Regions from separate parts of the Paenibacillus sp. FSL R7-0189 genome, predicted to be linked through region 2. Evidence: riboswitches for the same ligand, from Rfam matches in the RefSeq annotation. Region 2 holds a riboswitch; each other region holds the start of a gene.
The links. A riboswitch is a leader RNA that binds a small molecule or an ion and turns the genes downstream of it on or off. The one in region 2 is predicted to bind cyclic di-GMP.
Positions count from the first base shown of each region.

Region 1: linked by a shared signal. The riboswitch ahead of MKY63_RS07235 (transglutaminase-like domain-containing protein) and the one ahead of MKY63_RS08005 (choice-of-anchor A family protein) in region 2 are both predicted to bind cyclic di-GMP.
Region 3: linked by a shared signal. The riboswitch ahead of MKY63_RS08550 (anti-repressor SinI family protein) and the one ahead of MKY63_RS08005 (choice-of-anchor A family protein) in region 2 are both predicted to bind cyclic di-GMP.
Region 4: linked by a shared signal. The riboswitch ahead of MKY63_RS05680 (glycosyl hydrolase) and the one ahead of MKY63_RS08005 (choice-of-anchor A family protein) in region 2 are both predicted to bind cyclic di-GMP.

Region 1 covers NZ_CP150223.1:1,686,590-1,691,030, reverse strand. Annotated here, with positions in the region: gene MKY63_RS07250 (glycosyltransferase family 2 protein) at 1-549, shown strand, start outside; gene MKY63_RS07245 (GtrA family protein) at 536-943, shown strand; gene MKY63_RS07240 (class D sortase) at 1,046-1,705, shown strand; cyclic di-GMP riboswitch class I at 1,825-1,907, shown strand; cyclic di-GMP riboswitch class I at 1,982-2,062, shown strand; gene MKY63_RS07235 (transglutaminase-like domain-containing protein) at 2,076-2,885, shown strand; rRNA gene MKY63_RS07230 (16S ribosomal RNA) at 3,252-4,441, shown strand, end outside.
Region 2 covers NZ_CP150223.1:1,866,099-1,870,539, forward strand. Annotated here, with positions in the region: gene MKY63_RS07995 (alpha/beta hydrolase) at 1-563, opposite strand, end outside; gene MKY63_RS08000 (LPXTG cell wall anchor domain-containing protein) at 711-1,073, opposite strand; gene MKY63_RS08005 (choice-of-anchor A family protein) at 1,400-2,899, opposite strand; cyclic di-GMP riboswitch class I at 3,008-3,098, opposite strand; gene MKY63_RS08010 (hypothetical protein) at 3,596-3,988, shown strand; gene MKY63_RS08015 (ASCH domain-containing protein) at 4,185-4,441, opposite strand, start outside.
Region 3 covers NZ_CP150223.1:1,987,325-1,991,765, forward strand. Annotated here, with positions in the region: gene MKY63_RS08530 (hypothetical protein) at 1-455, shown strand, start outside; gene MKY63_RS08535 (signal peptidase I) at 457-1,047, shown strand; gene MKY63_RS08540 (TasA family protein) at 1,138-1,746, shown strand; gene MKY63_RS08545 (helix-turn-helix domain-containing protein) at 1,916-2,245, shown strand; gene MKY63_RS08550 (anti-repressor SinI family protein) at 2,353-2,508, opposite strand; cyclic di-GMP riboswitch class I at 2,536-2,620, opposite strand; gene MKY63_RS08555 (2-oxoglutarate dehydrogenase E1 component) at 3,091-4,441, shown strand, end outside.
Region 4 covers NZ_CP150223.1:1,306,650-1,311,090, reverse strand. Annotated here, with positions in the region: gene MKY63_RS05685 (sugar phosphate nucleotidyltransferase) at 212-1,585, shown strand; cyclic di-GMP riboswitch class I at 1,722-1,801, shown strand; gene MKY63_RS05680 (glycosyl hydrolase) at 1,814-3,364, shown strand; gene MKY63_RS05675 (glycosyl hydrolase) at 3,516-4,441, shown strand, end outside.

The DNA of each region.
Region 1 (4,441 bases), 180 kb from region 2:
AGTATGACAAGTGTGGATATTCCTACGGATACAGGCGATTTCCGACTTATTGACCGTAAGGTATGTGATGTCCTGCGGGGACTTAAAGAAAAGAACCGCTATGTCCGAGGTTTGGTGAGCTGGGTTGGCTTCAAGCAGACTATGGTGGAATATGAACGGGAAGAACGTTTTGCCGGAGAAACCAAATATCCGCTGAAGAAAATGATTCGTTTTGCGTTAGATGGCATCACCTCTTTTTCACATAAGCCGCTTAAAATTGCTACGTATATTGGATTCTTTCTTTCATTCTCTAGTTTTCTTTATTTATTTTTCGTCTTGTTCCAAAGGATATTTTTCACCTCCTGGACGGTTCCGGGCTGGGCTTCCATTGTAGGCGTCAATCTGCTCTTTAACGGTATCGTTCTGATGCTGTTGGGTGTGATTGGGGAGTATATCGGACGGATTTATGACGAGTCTAAAGATAGACCGCTATATATTGTTAGTGAGACTAAAGGCTACCAGAACGAAGAACAACTGGACCGCCGGAAGGACCACAATGATGTCAGATAAGAACTTGCGCGCTGCATTCATACAGTTCCTCAAATTTAATGCCGTAGGTTTACTCAATACGCTGATTGATTTTGTGATTTTTACATTGTTGAATTCACTAGGGATGGTATACGCATTGGCGCAGGTGATCTCCTATAGTGCAGGTACGGCGAATAGCTTTATTTTGAATAAAAAAGTAACCTTTCGTGATCGCAACCGGGGGAATAAAGAAGGCTTCGACCGCGTGCAGCTGGTCAAGTTTATCGTGCTGAATCTGGTAGTGCTCGGAATATCACTGCTGCTAATGCATCTGTTGACAGACAGACTAGGTATTCAAGTCTTGATCTCCAAGGTGCTGGTTACCTTTATCACGGTGATCATCAATTTCTTTGGAAGTCGTAAATGGGTATTTTAAACATTAATTTCAGGCAGAAGGAGTTGCTATGCTTAAAGGCAAGTAGCTGTTTCTGCTTGATTTGTATATAACCATAGAAACAATATACGGAGGTGAATAACATTGCGTAAATTCTCCTATCTACTCATACTGGCTGGGATACTTATCATGTTATATCCGACAGCTAACGAATGGTACAACGACAGGCAGCAGGAGAAGTTATTAGAAACGGCTGAACTAAGCACTGCCGATAGTACTCCCCAGCCAGATTTGAAGAGCAGGTATGCTGAAGTTACTCAGCTGTTAGCAGAGGAATCGGTTCTGGATGCTCAGGCACAGCCCCAACCCCAAGAGACAGAAAAGCCTGAACCGGAGATTGAGGTCGGTGGCAAAGTAATCGCACTAATTGAAATCGGTAAGATTGATTTGAAGCTGCCTGTATTAGAAGGGGCTACAAAAGCTAATATGAAACATGCTGCAGCCCATATGAAAGAAACGGCACCCCTTGGAGAGATCGGAAATGCTGCAATCGCGGCGCATCGGGCTAGAACTACGGGTCGTTTGTTTAACAGATTGAATGAGGTTGTTGTGGGGGATGTTATCACGGTAAAGACTAGTGATCAGGTGTTTAACTATGAGGTATACGATATTTCTGTTGTAGATCCGAGTGATGTCTCCGTTCTTGACGGGAATGACAAGGATAAGATTCTTACTCTGATTACATGTGATCCGCTAGTGAATCCAACGCATCGGCTGATTGTTCATGCTAAATTAACAAAATGAGAATAGTGAATGACAAGAAAACACAAATACCGGGAGATATTTATAAAATAATGGGTAATCTAGTAAATTAGGTCTTGTTCACAACTATAAATATGATAGTATTATACTATAAAAGCTAAACACGATAACGGCAAACCTTCCGAAAGGTAGGGACGCAAAGCTAAAGGGCCTTTTCCCGAAAGGATGGCAGCCAGCTACCGAATGAAGAGGCTTTTTTTGTTTGTTTCAAATGGATTCTATCAATTATATCTAGTAAAGCTAGAACAGATAGAGCTTATACGATAACGGCAAACCTATCGAAAGGTAGGGACGCAAAGCTAAAGGGCCTTCCCGAAAGGATGGCAGCCAGCTACCGAAAGGAGTTTTATCCGTGAAAAAGGTTTATTTTATGCTGGTGGCGTTGTTCGTCCTCATGACTTCAGTTCCGGTAAGTTCAGCTCAAGCTGCAAGTGCAGATGCAAGCTGGTTGATTACATCCAAAGTGGCTCAAGGTGTTATTGGTATTAACTATGATATTCCGAAAGATAAAAGAATCAAACTCATGATCACCAAAGATAACAGCAGCTATACCTATAACCTGTATGCTTCTGGACAAGCTGAGGACTTCCCTTTGCAACAAGGAAATGGGACTTATAAGGTTTCTGTTCTGGAGAACACAACTGGTAATAAATACAAAGCGTTATATTCCGAAGTAGTAGACGTAACCATGAGTGACTCGAATTCCGTATATTTGGGCTCCGTACAGAATGTGAAATGGAGTTCTTCTGATAAAGCGATTGTCAAAGCTAAACAATTAGTACAAGGCAAAACAACAGACGAAGAGAAAGTTAAAGCGATCTATAACTATGTAGTTGCGAATGTACAATATGACTACTCTCTTGCTAATAGTGTAACTACTGATTATATTCCAAGCATCGATAAGACATTGACTACTAAAAAAGGGATTTGCTATGATTACGCTTCTCTTTTTGCCGCAATGCTGCGGAGTGTAGATGTTCCTGCTAAGTTGGTAATGGGGAATACAAGCTACGTTACGCAATATCATGCCTGGAACGAAGTATTGCTTAATGGGAAGTGGGTTACCATTGATACTACAGTGGATGCAGGACTTGCAAAGAGTGATAAGAAAACCGATTTAATTAAAGCCTCAAGCAAATATACTGCGGCAAAATACTATTAAATTCGCCGCTAGAAACATAACTCTATTAAATAAACAACTAGCTTAATTATTAAGCTAGTTGTTTATTTTTATATTAGGGGTTGCTTTTCTATTAATAGTTGGGGTATTATAGGTAAGCGTTGTTAGACAGCGTACAGGCGATACAGACGAGGCTGATAAAAAGCTTCGAAAAATAAAGCTTGCATTTCTGAAAACAACATGATATATTATAAGAGTTGCTGCTGAGACATTAAACGGCGCCAACGAGAACTTGATCTTTGAAAACTGAACAACGAGTGAGTAGGAAATCACGTAAGTGAAATCCAAATTAGAGAATTAATTTTCTCGTCAGATGTTTCAAAATGAGCATATCGCTCTTTTCAATACTAATTGGAGAGTTTGATCCTGGCTCAGGACGAACGCTGGCGGCGTGCCTAATACATGCAAGTCGAGCGGAGTTACTTTGAAAGCTTGCTTTCAAAGTAACTTAGCGGCGGACGGGTGAGTAACACGTAGGCAACCTGCCCTTCAGACTGGGATAACTACCGGAAACGGTAGCTAATACCGGATAATTTCTTTTTTCTCCTGAGAGAAGAATGAAAGACGGAGCAATCTGTCACTGAGGGATGGGCCTGCGGCGCATTAGCTAGTTGGTGGGGTAACGGCCCACCAAGGCGACGATGCGTAGCCGACCTGAGAGGGTGAACGGCCACACTGGGACTGAGACACGGCCCAGACTCCTACGGGAGGCAGCAGTAGGGAATCTTCCGCAATGGGCGAAAGCCTGACGGAGCAACGCCGCGTGAGTGATGAAGGTTTTCGGATCGTAAAGCTCTGTTGCCAGGGAAGAACGTCCGGTAGAGTAACTGCTACCGGAGTGACGGTACCTGAGAAGAAAGCCCCGGCTAACTACGTGCCAGCAGCCGCGGTAATACGTAGGGGGCAAGCGTTGTCCGGAATTATTGGGCGTAAAGCGCGCGCAGGCGGCTATTTAAGTCTGGTGTTTAAACCTTGGGCTCAACCTGAGGTCGCACTGGAAACTGGGTGGCTTGAGTACAGAAGAGGAAAGTGGAATTCCACGTGTAGCGGTGAAATGCGTAGATATGTGGAGGAACACCAGTGGCGAAGGCGACTTTCTGGGCTGTAACTGACGCTGAGGCGCGAAAGCGTGGGGAGCAAACAGGATTAGATACCCTGGTAGTCCACGCCGTAAACGATGAGTGCTAGGTGTTAGGGGTTTCGATACCCTTGGTGCCGAAGTTAACACAGTAAGCACTCCGCCTGGGGAGTACGGTCGCAAGACTGAAACTCAAAGGAATTGACGGGGACCCGCACAAGCAGTGGAGTATGTGGTTTAATTCGAAGCAACGCGAAGAACCTTACCAGGTCTTGACATCCCTCTGAATCCACTAGAGATAGTGGCGGCCTTCGGGACAGAGGAGACAGGTGGTGCATGGTTGTCGTCAGCTCGTGTCGTGAGATGTTGGGTTAAGTCCCGCAACGAGCGCAACCCTTAACTTTAGTTGCCAGCAGGTAATGCTGGGCACTCTAGAGTGACTGCCGGTGACAAACCGGAG
Region 2 (4,441 bases):
TTTACCTGCGGCGGAAGATCTTCCCCTGAGGTCATTAGCACTGTAGCACCGCCCATAGAAACACCGTGAAGCACAATTTGAGCACTAGACCTAGTCTTTTTAATCATGTATTCAATCCATTGCAAATAATCTTTTCGTTCCGGCCAACCAAAACCAATGTAATCCCCTGCGCTATCTCCATGCCCCCTTGCATCGGGAATTAGGATGTTAAAGCCTAAGTTCTCGTAGTAGATTTTGGCGTACGCCCCCATATCCTTTGCTTTACCTGAATAACCGTGGGCTAGAATGGCTGTGCGTCCCGCAGCACGATTAGATTGGAGTAAGAAACCTCTTAGTTTAAGTCCATCTGCAGATACGATCTCAATATTCTCGAAGCTCTGGCGAGAGACCCAATCCTTCCCCTCCCCCCAAGAAGCTCCGGCAACCGGAGGATCAGCCTTCAGATTAGGATTATTACTTAGAAATACCTTTGGCGCTCGTTTAATAGCAATACCATAGAAGAAAAATCCCACATAGATTAGAATCCCTATGATGATTACAGCGCTAATAATGAACCATATCAATTCGCCTTCGCCATCCCCTCTTCATTTCTTTTGCAACAAGAGTATACCATCTACTTAGAATGCACCAAACTATCGCAATCATGACATACAAATAGAGCCGCCATCGGGACACCCCCCGAAAGCGACTCTATGTTGCTCTACCGTTTATTATTTATTCTTTTTGGAGAACTTGGTTCTCATTAATAATCCGATAAGTGCAAAACCTAAACCTGCTACATAGTAAGGTGCAGGACTTGATTCACCCGTTTTTGGCAATTCCTTCACAGGTGGCTTACCTAATGGGATCGTATCGTCCACTACGATGATTTCATCAGGTGTTGGTGTTGGCGTTGGTGTCACTGCCGGTACCGGACCTAATGGGATCTCATCATCATCAACAAGTACTTCTGTGCTATTCGACGGTGTTGGTACTGGCGCTGGTATCGGCGAAGCTACAGGCCCAAGCGGCACAGGATCTTCTGCAAGAACTATAGTGCCAATTACGGATGATGGCGTTGGTGTCGGGAACACCGAAGTCTCTGGTGTCGACGTTGGTGTTACCTCTGGAGTTGGTGTTACCTCTGGCGTTACCGTCGGTGTCGGTGTTGCTTCTGGTGTTACTGTCGGTGTCGGTGTTGCTTCAGGCGTTACCTCTGGAGTCGGTGTTACCTCTGGCGTTACCGTCGGTGTCGGTGTTGCTTCTGGCGTTACCGTCGGTGTCGGTGTTGCTTCTGGTGTTACTGTCGGTGTCGGTGTTGCTTCAGGCGTTACCGTCGGTGTCGGTGTTACCTCTGGCGTTACCGTCGGTGTCGGTGTTGCTTCAGGCGTTACCGTCGGTGTCGGTGTTGCTTCTGGTGTTACCGTGGTGTCGGTGTTGCTTCTGGCGTTGGCGTTGGTGTCGGCGTCACTGTTGGCGTCGGCGTTGGTGTCACTGTTGGCGTTAGCGTCGGCGTTGGTGTCACTGTTGGCGTTGGTGTCACTGTTGGCGTTGGTGTTGGCGTCGGCGTCGGCGTTGGTGTTGGTGTCGGCGTCACTGTTGGCGTAGGCGTTGGTGTCACTGTCGGCGTTGGCGTTGGTGTCACTGTTGGCGTCGGCGTTGGTGTTGGCGTCACTGTCGGTGTCGGTGTTGGTGTTGGTGTCACTGTCGGTGTCGGTGTTGGTGTCACTGTTGGCGTCGGTGTCGGCGTCACTGTTGGTGTTGACGTAGGCGTTGGCGTCGGTGTCGGACATGGTGTTGGTGTTGGCGTCACTGTTGGCGTTGGCGTTGGTGTCACTGTCGGCGTTGGCGTTGGTGTCACTGTTGGCGTTGGCGTTGGTGTCACTGTTGGCGTTGGCGTTGGTGTCACTGTCGGCGTTGGCGTTGGTGTCACTGTCGGCGTTGGCGTTGGTGTCACTGTCGGCGTTGGCGTTGGTGTCACTGTCGGCGTTGGCGTTGGTGTCACTGTTGGCGTTGGCGTTGGTGTCACTGTTGGCGTTGGTGTCGGCGTTGGTCCAGGTTCATCACCATCGTATGGATAGTGGTGAAATTCACCACCACCAGTCCCTTTGAGTGAAGCCGCCACTAAAGTACCGTTAATCTGACCATTAATAAAATCAACATGAGCATAGGGGGCAAGTATGCTTCCCATTACACCTATGCCTGCCATATCAATATACGCAGCTTGGCTAAAGTTAAGCAAAATTTTCTTGCTGTTCAACACGTTATTAGGTAGAAATCCGAAGTTTTTCATTTTTACGTTAGAACCATCAATATTAATAATTGCTGTAGATCCTGAAGGAACATTTATTGTAATTCCGTAGGTATTAGAGACGTTATCTCCTGGAACATTAAAAACATTGACCGCAGGATCTGTACCTGTCAGGGTAAGACTGCCATATTGGTACACTGTTGTTCCATTCGCCGGCAATGCTGCAAGTTCTGCTGATTTGTCCTTCAAAGACTGACCTACGGCTGAAAAGTCAATCGTACTCCCCTGTCTTTTTGTACCTCCCTTGAGGAGCGTTACATTCCCTGAAAAATCTCCCCCGTGCACGATATTCCCATAAACAGTACCTCCGTTGAAAGTAAGATTCCCTCCAACAACAAGTGTGTCAGTCAAGGAAACCTCAGCAGCGGTCAACCTATCTCCAACACTATAGTTGGTTAAGTTAACGTTACCTCCAGCAGCAAACCTTCCTTCCGTATCCGAAACCGTTGTTATATCCCCTAGAATAAACACGTTGTAGACCCCTGCAATTCCCAATGTAGAAGAACTACTAGCTCCAGCAACTCCAGCTCCTAATGAGGAAAGCCCACTACCTACCGTCAAAATCCCAGCTAATACAAGCGAGAGTAACGGTCTTATTCTTCTTTTCAAATGGCACACCTCCTAAAACTATGATTTATATTAATCAGAATAATTACCAGAAACTCTAAAGGACCTAACAACAAAAAAGACCGCCAAAAAGAAGTGGAATTCCCTTCTCATGGCAGTCGGACGGTCATTGTGCCTTTAAGACACTTTAGACTCCTGGACTTTGCGTCCCGCCCTTTCAGACGGTTTGCTATTATCATGACTATATATATGTATTACACTGCAAGTCCAGAACTGGTAGCCGAAGCATTCTCTCCAATAACCGTCTATGACTTTTAATACTTTTTGAATTAATAACAGTTTAGCGCCCGACACCCACAATTGTCAATCAATTCCTTTCGATGATTCCGCTCATTATTACCATACAAAAAAAAGCGCCTAAAGGCGCTTCGCATAAGGTTTTTCATTAAATTTTAAAGTAACTGTATATAGCCCAATATGGATATCCATAAGGGAACACTCAGAATTAAACCAAAAAACAATCCACGCTGGAGGCTGCCCTCTTTTTCCATCATAATTCTCCTTTATGTACGTCCGATACATTAATTTTTTATTATTACAATTTTAATATAATTTATTCTTCGTTATTTAGTTATGAATTTAATCACATTGGATAAGCTGTTTAGAAATACCATTGATTATTTTTGGAATATCGGGGTAGAATACGAATATACGTTCCTATTAGAGGTGATGAGATTCATGCATAGAGCAGAAAGCAGGGACAACATGCTGGTGAAATCTTATTTATTGCTTCCGATGATTTTATCAGCTTTCGAACGGGACTCCGCCATTTTATCTACACACTTACGAACACCCGCCCCTTATCTGGAGGTGCTTGGAACAGCTGCTGCAGTAGCTACAACAGATCTAAGGGATGTTCGTGCAGAAATGAGAAGACGGGGAATCAAGGTGTATGAGCAAAACAGACTTAATACGGGAATTGAAGCCAAGTATATATGTCGTGGCTATCACGAACGAATGCTGCTGTTGAATGACATTGTTGCGGCTCAGGCTGCCATCCATATGCGCAGATACCTAGGGCTGGATATTTCCTCTTTTAAGAGTTACGAAGAACAGTTTCAAATTAAATAAAGCTGTATAGAAGCCGCTCTACTCTCCCCCCATCAATTAGCGAACAAAAAAATAGGCCTTACCATGGGAGTTGGCAAGACCTGAGAGAGATATACCACAAAACACTGGGGGGTGTTTGGTGTCTTCAATATATACCTCGAACCTGAAAAAAAGCTGATAGGCACATAAAAATTACATTAAAAATATCATTCGCTGTTCAGAAGTGATTAGAGTGCTCCCACAAGCTTAGCCGACCTTTAGCTGGAATTGGATGGCTTAATGGATGAACCCCTTCAAGCTTCCAGGCAAACCGTCCTTCGCTATAGTCGCCAAAATCATATTCGTTCCCATTGATCCATTCCCTTAAATCCACCTCTGGAGTAACCACATAACATCCCGCGAGCTGACCTGTAGCAATAATAGCTCCTGTCGGCAAATTATTTGCTGTATAGCCATGTTTCGCCAATACTGATT
Region 3 (4,441 bases), 120 kb from region 2:
CCGAATTGACTAACCTTAAAGAATCGGCAACCTCAGGTATCACTACCCTTCAAGATAAACTCCAAATGATCAGTCAGACTCGCGAGCAAAAACTAGAAGAGCTTGAAAAAGCTCGGCTAGAAGAAGAGCAAGCAAAGAAAGAAGAAGAAGCGAAGAAGGAAGAAGAACGTTTGGCTGAGGAGAAAAAGCAACAAGAAGCCGAGGATAAAGCGAAAGCTGAGGCAACCCCTCCAACGTCAGGTGAAGCTGCTCCGGAAGCCCCAAATAAAGAACAACCTGAAGCCCCAGCCACTGACCCGGTTAAGCCGGAAATTGGCGAAGAGCTCACAATTCCAAAAGATGTTCCTCAGCAAGAGGCTCCACAAGAGACGGCAAAGGCGGAAGACAGTACGACTACCCCGCCGGTAGCAACCCAAGCTCCTTCGGACCCTCAACCTGAGAAAGGTGGAGAATAAGATGCGAATTAAAAAAATTATCAATAATACCTTATCGAGCTTAATGCTTGTGATCTTTATTCTGCTGGTGGCAGCCGTAGTGTTATCCAAGGCCTCCGGTGGTGAACCTGCTTTCTTCGGATATGAGATCAAAACCGTACTCTCAGGATCGATGGAACCAGGAATTCAGACAGGCTCAATTGTCGCATTAAAACCCGGAGGGGATATGAATCGTTTCAAACCAGGCGATGTCATCACCTTTAGGAACGAAGATAATCTGCTCATTACTCACCGGATTGTAGAAGCGACCGTCAATAACGCTACTGGTGAAGCTGTTTATCGCACTAAAGGCGATAACAACGACGCACCCGACATGAACCCTACCAGTTCTGCGAATGTTGTAGCTCAGTATACCGGGGTCACTGTACCCTATGTCGGTTACGCTATGAATTTCGCGGTTTCCAAAGCTGGAAGTGTAGTCCTCATGATCGTGCCTGGCTTGATGCTTCTGCTCTATGCTCTGTATACCTCTTGGAAGGCTGTAGCTGCATTAGAAAAGAAAAATGCTGCCCTACTGCCAGCCTCACCGCCCCCAACAGAAACACAGCCCTAAGTTGATTGTCCACTTCCGCTTACGAACCGGAAGATACAATATATAAATTTTATAAAAAATTCAAACACAAATTTGAGGAGGAATTTTATTATGGGTATCAAGAAAACATTGGGTCTTGGCGTAGCATCTGCAGCACTGGGTTTATCATTAATCGGCGGAGGAACCTTCGCATACTTTAGCGACACTGCGCAAAGCACAGCTACATTCGCAGCGGGTACACTCGATCTGAACTCCGACCCTTCTGTCATCGTTAATATTCCTAACCTGAAACCAGGTGATACTGTAACTAAATCCTTCAAATTGAAAAACGATGGTTCGCTCGATATCGGATCTATCATTCTGAATACATCGACTCAAATCACGGATGCTAAAGGAGATAACTACCTGGATTTAGCCGAGTTCATTAAAGTTAAATTCCTTAGAAATAATGATAAAGGAGTACCTATCGTCTCTCCTGAAAATGTAGTTTATGAGACTACACTTGCTGCTTTAAAAAGTCAGCATCCGGATCTCGTAAAAAATACAGGTTGGGATCAACTCTTTACCGAAGCATCCGGTATTAAAGCCGGTACCAATGACAGCTTCTCCGTCCAATTCGAATTTGTGGAAAATAACCAAGATCAAAATATTTTCCAAGGCGATAGCTTAACACTGACTTGGGATTTCGTAGCTAAACAAGGTGCGAAAAAAGACTACTAAGATCAATAAAGTAATTTAATAAAATACTCGAAGAGCAGCAGATCCTGAATCCGGCCACGGATAAGCAGATTGCTGCTCTTCTCTTTACAATAAACTTTGTCCGATTTATTGATATTTGCTATACTAATAACAAAAATTACGGAGGGGCGTCAGCATAGTGCCACAGAATATGGGCCAACGTATCCAGCAGCTCCGCCTAGACAAGGGTTTCTCCCTATCTGAGCTTGCGGACAGAGCAGATGTGGCTAAGTCGTATCTTAGCAACGTGGAGAGAAACATCCAATCCAATCCATCCATCCAGTTTATCGAAAAGATCGCTGACGCGCTTCAGGTATCCATTCATGCCCTACTCTATGGAGAACCAAATGATGCAGAGGAATCACATTTAGATTCGGAATGGTTCCGATTGGTGCAGGAAGCTATGGACTCAGGCATTAGCAAACGCGAATTCAAAGAATTTCTGGACTATCAGAAATGGAAGCTCGATCAAAAGGATTAATACTTCCTACTAATCTGGTACGATCCTCTCTTCTACTAAATCATATCGAAAAAGGACACAGCGAAGAACCGCTGTGCCCTTTTTCGATATGTAACCCCTCTAATGTATTACTGCACGATCTGCACAGTTTTCTCATGAAAGAACTGGCGGATTTCATCTGCCTTAATGCCAGCCTTCTTAGCTGCTAATAATAAATGTACCCACTCTTGATCCAGATCAATAAACTGCTGTTCTCTGTTGCTACCCTGGTTGGACTTTTCCAAAAAATCTCCCCCTAAGATTTTACGTCCCCAGGCAATCCGGCTGTCATAGTATCTCTACCTTAGACCCGCGACTTTGTGCCCCTGCCTTTCGGCAAGTTTACCTTTTACTGGACCCTTTTCACGAAAGGATCTGCTTAAAAAACTATAAAATTACTATCTGCAATAACATTATACAAAAAGAAAGCGGAAAAGTGTGTCGATTCCTGGTTACTTTCTATTTTAAAAACGAAAAATAAAAGATTTTTTTTCAAAGATCTTGTCCGATTATCACGATACTCGTCCGTTACATAAAATAAATTGTACTAGCAAAATAAATATTTACTGACCTAATAGTTAAAAATAAGGATAATAGAATCATTTTAATAGGCCTTTAGAATGGGTAATGAGAAGAAACACCCTTCTTTTCATTAGAACAAGCTAACCTATACCATTTTGCGAACGTATTGGACGAAAGAATGAATTGATTACAGTGGCTGAAAGTAGCACAATAAGATGAGAAATGAAACCGCAATCATCACAGCTCCAGTAAGCGTTGACACAAAATGTCACGTATGGAGTTCATCCGTTAAGGAGGATGTATTCATGGCAGCCAAAGAGCCCTATAACGAATCCATTTGGAGTAAGTATTACGGACCCAATTTAGGCTACATTCAAGAAAGATATGAACAGTTTGTGAAAGATCCCTCCACCGTAGAAAATAATTATCGCGAGCTTTTTACAAATTCGGGACCCCCTCCCCTAACTCCGGATAGCGAACCGGCTCCTCAGCCGCGCATCTCGGGAGACACCGAATGGCTTAGAAAAGCAGTAAGAGCTTCCAAGCTAATCGCCAATATTCGTATATATGGCCATATGGCCGCTGAAATTGATCCGCTGGTACGCGATCAGAATCCCATGGCAAAATATCTTGAGCCTGAAACCTATGGGCTGACCCGCGAAGACCTGATTGCACTGCCTGCCACGCTTATATGGGAAAATGCGCCGAATGATGTGCATACCGGGTGGGATGCCGTGCAACGTATGCGTCAGGCATACACCAAGACTATCGCCTATGAATTCGGGCATGTGCATGAAGAAAAAGAACTGCAATGGCTAAATAGACAGGCAGAATCCACCAGCTCACCAGCACCCCTAAATAATACAGAACGCAAAGAGCTCCTGAACCGCCTGATTCAGGTAGAGCAATTTGAAACCTTCCTCCACAAGACTTTTGTAGGTCAGAAGCGTTTCAGTCTTGAAGGCAATGATGCTCTTGTGCCGATGTTAGACGAAATCGTACGCGCTGCTGCACATGACGGTGCAGAGCATATTTTGATGGGCATGGCGCATCGCGGTCGCCTCAACGTTCTTGCACATATTTTGGGCAAACCTTATGATATCATATTTTCAGAGTTTCATCATTCTCCGAACAAGGAGCTTTTCCCTTCCGAAGGCTCCACAGGCATTAACTATGGCTGGACAGGTGATGTGAAATACCATCTCGGTGCAGACCGTGCTGTCCGTGAAGGAGAAACCGTACGCACAAGAATAACACTAGCGAATAACCCAAGTCACTTGGAATTCGTCAATCCTGTCGTGGAAGGTTTCACTCGTGCCGCACAAGAAGATCGGAGCACTGCAGGACTGCCGAAGATTGATACCAGTAAAGCTATGGCGGTGCTGATGCATGGTGATGCTGCTTTTCCAGGTGAAGGAATTGTTGCAGAAACGCTTAATATCGGCAAACTTCAAGGTTATCAAAATGGTGGGACGATCCATATCATTGTTAATAACCGAATTGGTTTTACGACTGAAAGTGAAGATTCCCGTTCTACGCATTATGCGAGTGACATTGCCAAAGGGTATGAAATCCCGATAGTCCATGTCAACGCTGATGACCCAGAGGCCTGCGTAGCAGCCGTACGTTTAGCTAGCGCATACCGCCATCAATTCA
Region 4 (4,441 bases), 560 kb from region 2:
TAAAAAGTAGTTGGTTAGGTTAAGAACGGAAAGGGAATTTGGAACTGTAGAAACGGAGTGTTCGCCTTTATCCTCGGATTTCTACCGCGAGAGACGGTCCAATCAGGAAATCTGAGGATAACAGCGATCGGAAGTCCAAAATCCCTTGGAGTGGATTCTACCTAACAAAGACATAGCTTTTAATACATTCCATTCAAGGAGGGTTCATTCTATGAAAATGGTACTTCTATCAGGCGGTTCAGGTAAACGGTTATGGCCGTTGTCCAACGACTCACGTTCAAAGCAATTTCTAAAGGTACTTGAAAGCCCTCAAGGTGAACCAGAATCCATGGTACAACGTGTCTGGAGACAGCTGGAGGAAGCAGGGATGGCAGAATCATCTTATCTGGCCACCGGCCGTGGCCAAGTAGAAATGATACAAAGCCAACTGGGAAGTCATGTGCCGATTATCGTTGAACCGGAGCGTCGGGATACTTTTCCGGCTATCGCCTTAACAGCTACCTATCTTTATTCAGTGGCAGGTGTTTCTCCAGCGGAGACGGTAGCAATATTGCCTGTTGACCCTTATGTAGAAGCATCTTTTTTCGATACCATAGCTATGCTTGAGGGGACCATGCTGGAAAGTGGAGCAAATCTGGCTCTAATGGGTGTTGTTCCTGAACATGCCTCAGAGAAATACGGATATATTATTCCTACCACCGAAGAGGCGGGGGAAAATGGTTTTATGAAGGTGAGTCACTTTCAAGAGAAACCTGACCGCATACAAGCAGAACAGCTCATCGAGCAAAATGCCTTGTGGAATTGCGGAGTGTTTGCCTTCCGCTTAGGGTACTTGTTAGATATTTTGCAGCGTAAAGGGTTGCCTTTAGGATATGAAGAATTGCAGAAGCAGTATAAGCTATTGTCTTCCATCAGTTTTGATTATGAAGTGGTGGAGAAAGAAGAACATATTGTGGTGCAGCCGTATGATGGATTCTGGAAGGATCTTGGAACGTGGAATACGCTGACAGAGGAAATGAGCAGCAAGCATGTAGGAAAAGGTTTTGTGACGGCGGATTCTGAGGGGACTTGCTTGATTAATGAGCTGGACATTCCGATTACGGTAATTGGTGCGAAGGATCTGATCATTGCGGCTAGCCCGGATGGGATTCTAGTTACCCATAAAGCTGAGAGCCCACGGATTAAAGAAGTGCTGAAGACCTTTGAACAAAGACCGATGTACGAGGAACGCCGTTGGGGTCATTACAAAGTTATTGATTATGTGAAATATGATGAAGGCAATGAAGTGCTGACCAAACGGATTTTTATATCCGAGGGGAATAATATCAGCTATCAATTACATCGCAAGCGTAGTGAAATTTGGACAATCGTCAGCGGCGAAGCAAGTATTGTGCTGAATGAGAAAAAACATAATGTGAAGGCTGGGGACGTGGTACGTATACCGGAAGGAACGAAGCACGCGATCCTTGCTTTGACGGATGTTGAGTTTATAGAGGTACAGACGGGGTCTGAATTAGTAGAAGAAGATAACATACGTATTACTTTAGACTGGAATGATATAGAACTACAACAATTCATTTCATAGGTCTAACCTATCTATTTAACCAATTCAAAATTTCTTGAAACAGGTAAATTGACTCAATTATCAAAAAAAGTCATAAAAACACTAAATATATCATTAATTGTCGTCGATACTTACGGTAAGAGAGATTATTTCTCTTAAATTGAAAAGGCAAACCTATCGAAAGGTAGGGACGCAAAGCTATAGGGCCTTCGAAAGAGTGGCAGCCTGGCTACCGAAAGGGAGATTATTTTGAAAGCTTACCGTACGTATCGATTGTTTGGTGCATTTCTGTCACTCGTCCTGTTTCTGACTGCACTTCCGCTTGCTGTTGGAATTTCGCCGTCTGTTGTCATAGCTGCTTCAAATTCTGGAACGCCAGTTACCCCAGGTGCCTCACCTGAAGCCGTAAAGCTGCTTAACTATTTTTACTCGATCTCAGGAAAAGGTATTATTGCCGGTCAACATGACTATTTAGAAAGTCCAGATGAAATTAACAATATGCTGAAGGGAACCAGCGGACAATATGCGGCTCTTCACGGTTATGAAATGGGTGCGATCAGTGGTCAGTCCGAAGCAACGATGGCTTGGCAACGTCAAAATGTGGTGAACAGCGCCATCAACTGGAATAAAGCGGGCGGGATCGTAGCTATGACTTTTCATGCTAACCTGCCGGGCACCTCTTATGACTGGGATAATGTGAAAAAAACACTTAGCCAGAGTGAGTTCGATAGTTACGTTACACCGGGTACCAAGCAATATAACAATCTGATCGCTGAGCTTGATAAGGTGGCCGTCTCTTTAAAAAGCTTGCGCGATGCCAACGTTCCGGTGCTTTGGAGACCCTATCATGAAATGAACGGGAACTGGTTCTGGTGGGGGAAGAAAAATAACTTTTCTAAACTATGGAATATTATGTATGACCGTTTTGTTAACGTTCATAAATTAAATAATTTGTTATGGGTATGGAGTCCGAATGCTCCCAATGTTTGGTCAGATCCTTATGCGCTAACTTATCCAGGTGCTGATAAAGTAGATATTCTGGCAGCAGATATATACGAAAATGATTACCAGCAAAAATACTATGACAGCTTATTGAGTCTAGCCGCAGGCAAACCGATTGCGATCGGGGAAAATGGTGAAATGCCTAATCTGGAGAAGCTTCAGCAATCGCAAAGTAAATGGACGTATATGATGAGCTGGGGAAAAATGCTTTACGAGAATAACAGTGCAGAAACAATTAAAACATTTATGAATAGCAACTATACCCTGACCAGAGATAAATTAAATACTGGTCTGGCACCGACACCTAGCGCCGCACCAGCGCCGGCACCTTCTGAAGAAGAGGGGGAGGCAGCAATTCCTCTCGCGAAGGGGCTTGCAGGAGAGTATTACAACAACATGCAATTGTCGGGAGCAGCAACTCTTAACAGAACTGATGCAATAATCGATTTCAATTGGCGGCAAGGCTCCCCGGATGCCGCCCTCGGGATTGATCGGTTCTCCATACGTTGGAGCGGTAAAATTAAGCCATTATATAATGAGCAATATACATTTTACACTACCTCAGATGATGGTATCCGTGTCTGGGTGAATGGGGAATCCGTGATTGATAGTTGGACTAAGCAAAGTGGTACTGAGCGTAAGGGCACTATAACGCTGAAGGCTGGCCAGCTATATGATATCAAGGTGGAGTATTACGAGAATGAAGGCGATGCGAGAGTCCGCTTGATGTGGGAAAGTGCTAGTCAAGCTAAAGAGACAGTTCCAGCAAGTGCACTTTTTCTTCCGGATGTCTCCTGATTGATGAAAATTAAAGGTCGATCCTTAGTGGCTCTGCGTTATTGCAGAGCTACTAAGCTATAGTCCTCATTAGGTCAGAAGACGATTGTCCGATAACAGGTATGTTTTTAACACCTGTGGAGGCAGTACAGCTACCGAAAGGAGGATTTATTTGCGTAAATATTATAAGAAAAACAGATTGTTGTTTACTATGTTACCGGTCTTTATTATTTTTTCCTTGCTGCCTTGGGGAGAGGTTAAAAGTCTTCCGAAGGCTATGAGTGTTTCTTCCTCCCTACCTCCGGCTATACCAAGTAATCCTTCGGCTTCTGAAGAAGCCAAGCAACTGCTAAGTAATTTGGTAAATCTACGTGGCAAAGGGATCTTGTCCGGCCAGCATGATTATCTAGAAAGTCCAGATGAACTGGTTCATAAGCTGAAGAATACTTCGGGACAAAATGCTGTTCTACATGGTTATGAATTAGGGGCGATTAATAATCAATCCGAAGAGACGATCGCAGAACAGCGGCAAGCTGTTATAGACAGTGCAATTGAATGGCATCAAGAGGGTGGCATTGTAGCGATGACCTTCCATCAGAGCTTACCGGGAACCTCTCCAGAGTGGTCCAATGTAAACAGAAGTCTCAGTCAAGAGAAATTTAATGCTTATGTTACACCTGGGACAGCTCAGTATAAGAGGCTAATCTCAGATCTAGACGAGGTTGCTGGATATTTGGGTCAGCTGCGTGATGCCGGAGTTCCGGTCTTATGGCGACCTTACCATGAAATGAATGGTGGTTGGTTTTGGTGGGGGAAAAAGGACAATTTTTCAGAGCTGTGGAGTATTGTCTATGATCGTTTTGTAAACACACACAAGCTAAATAATCTACTGTGGGTGTGGAATCCGAATGCGCCGAATGAATGGTCAGATCCATATGCTGCATATTATCCCGGTGGGGATAAACTCGATGTTCTGGCTGCGGATATCTACAATAACGATTATAAACAGTCCTACTATGAGGATCTGCTCGCATTGGCCGAGGGTAAACCTATCGGAATCGGGGAGAGTGGGCAACTGCCGAACCCGGATGTATTAAC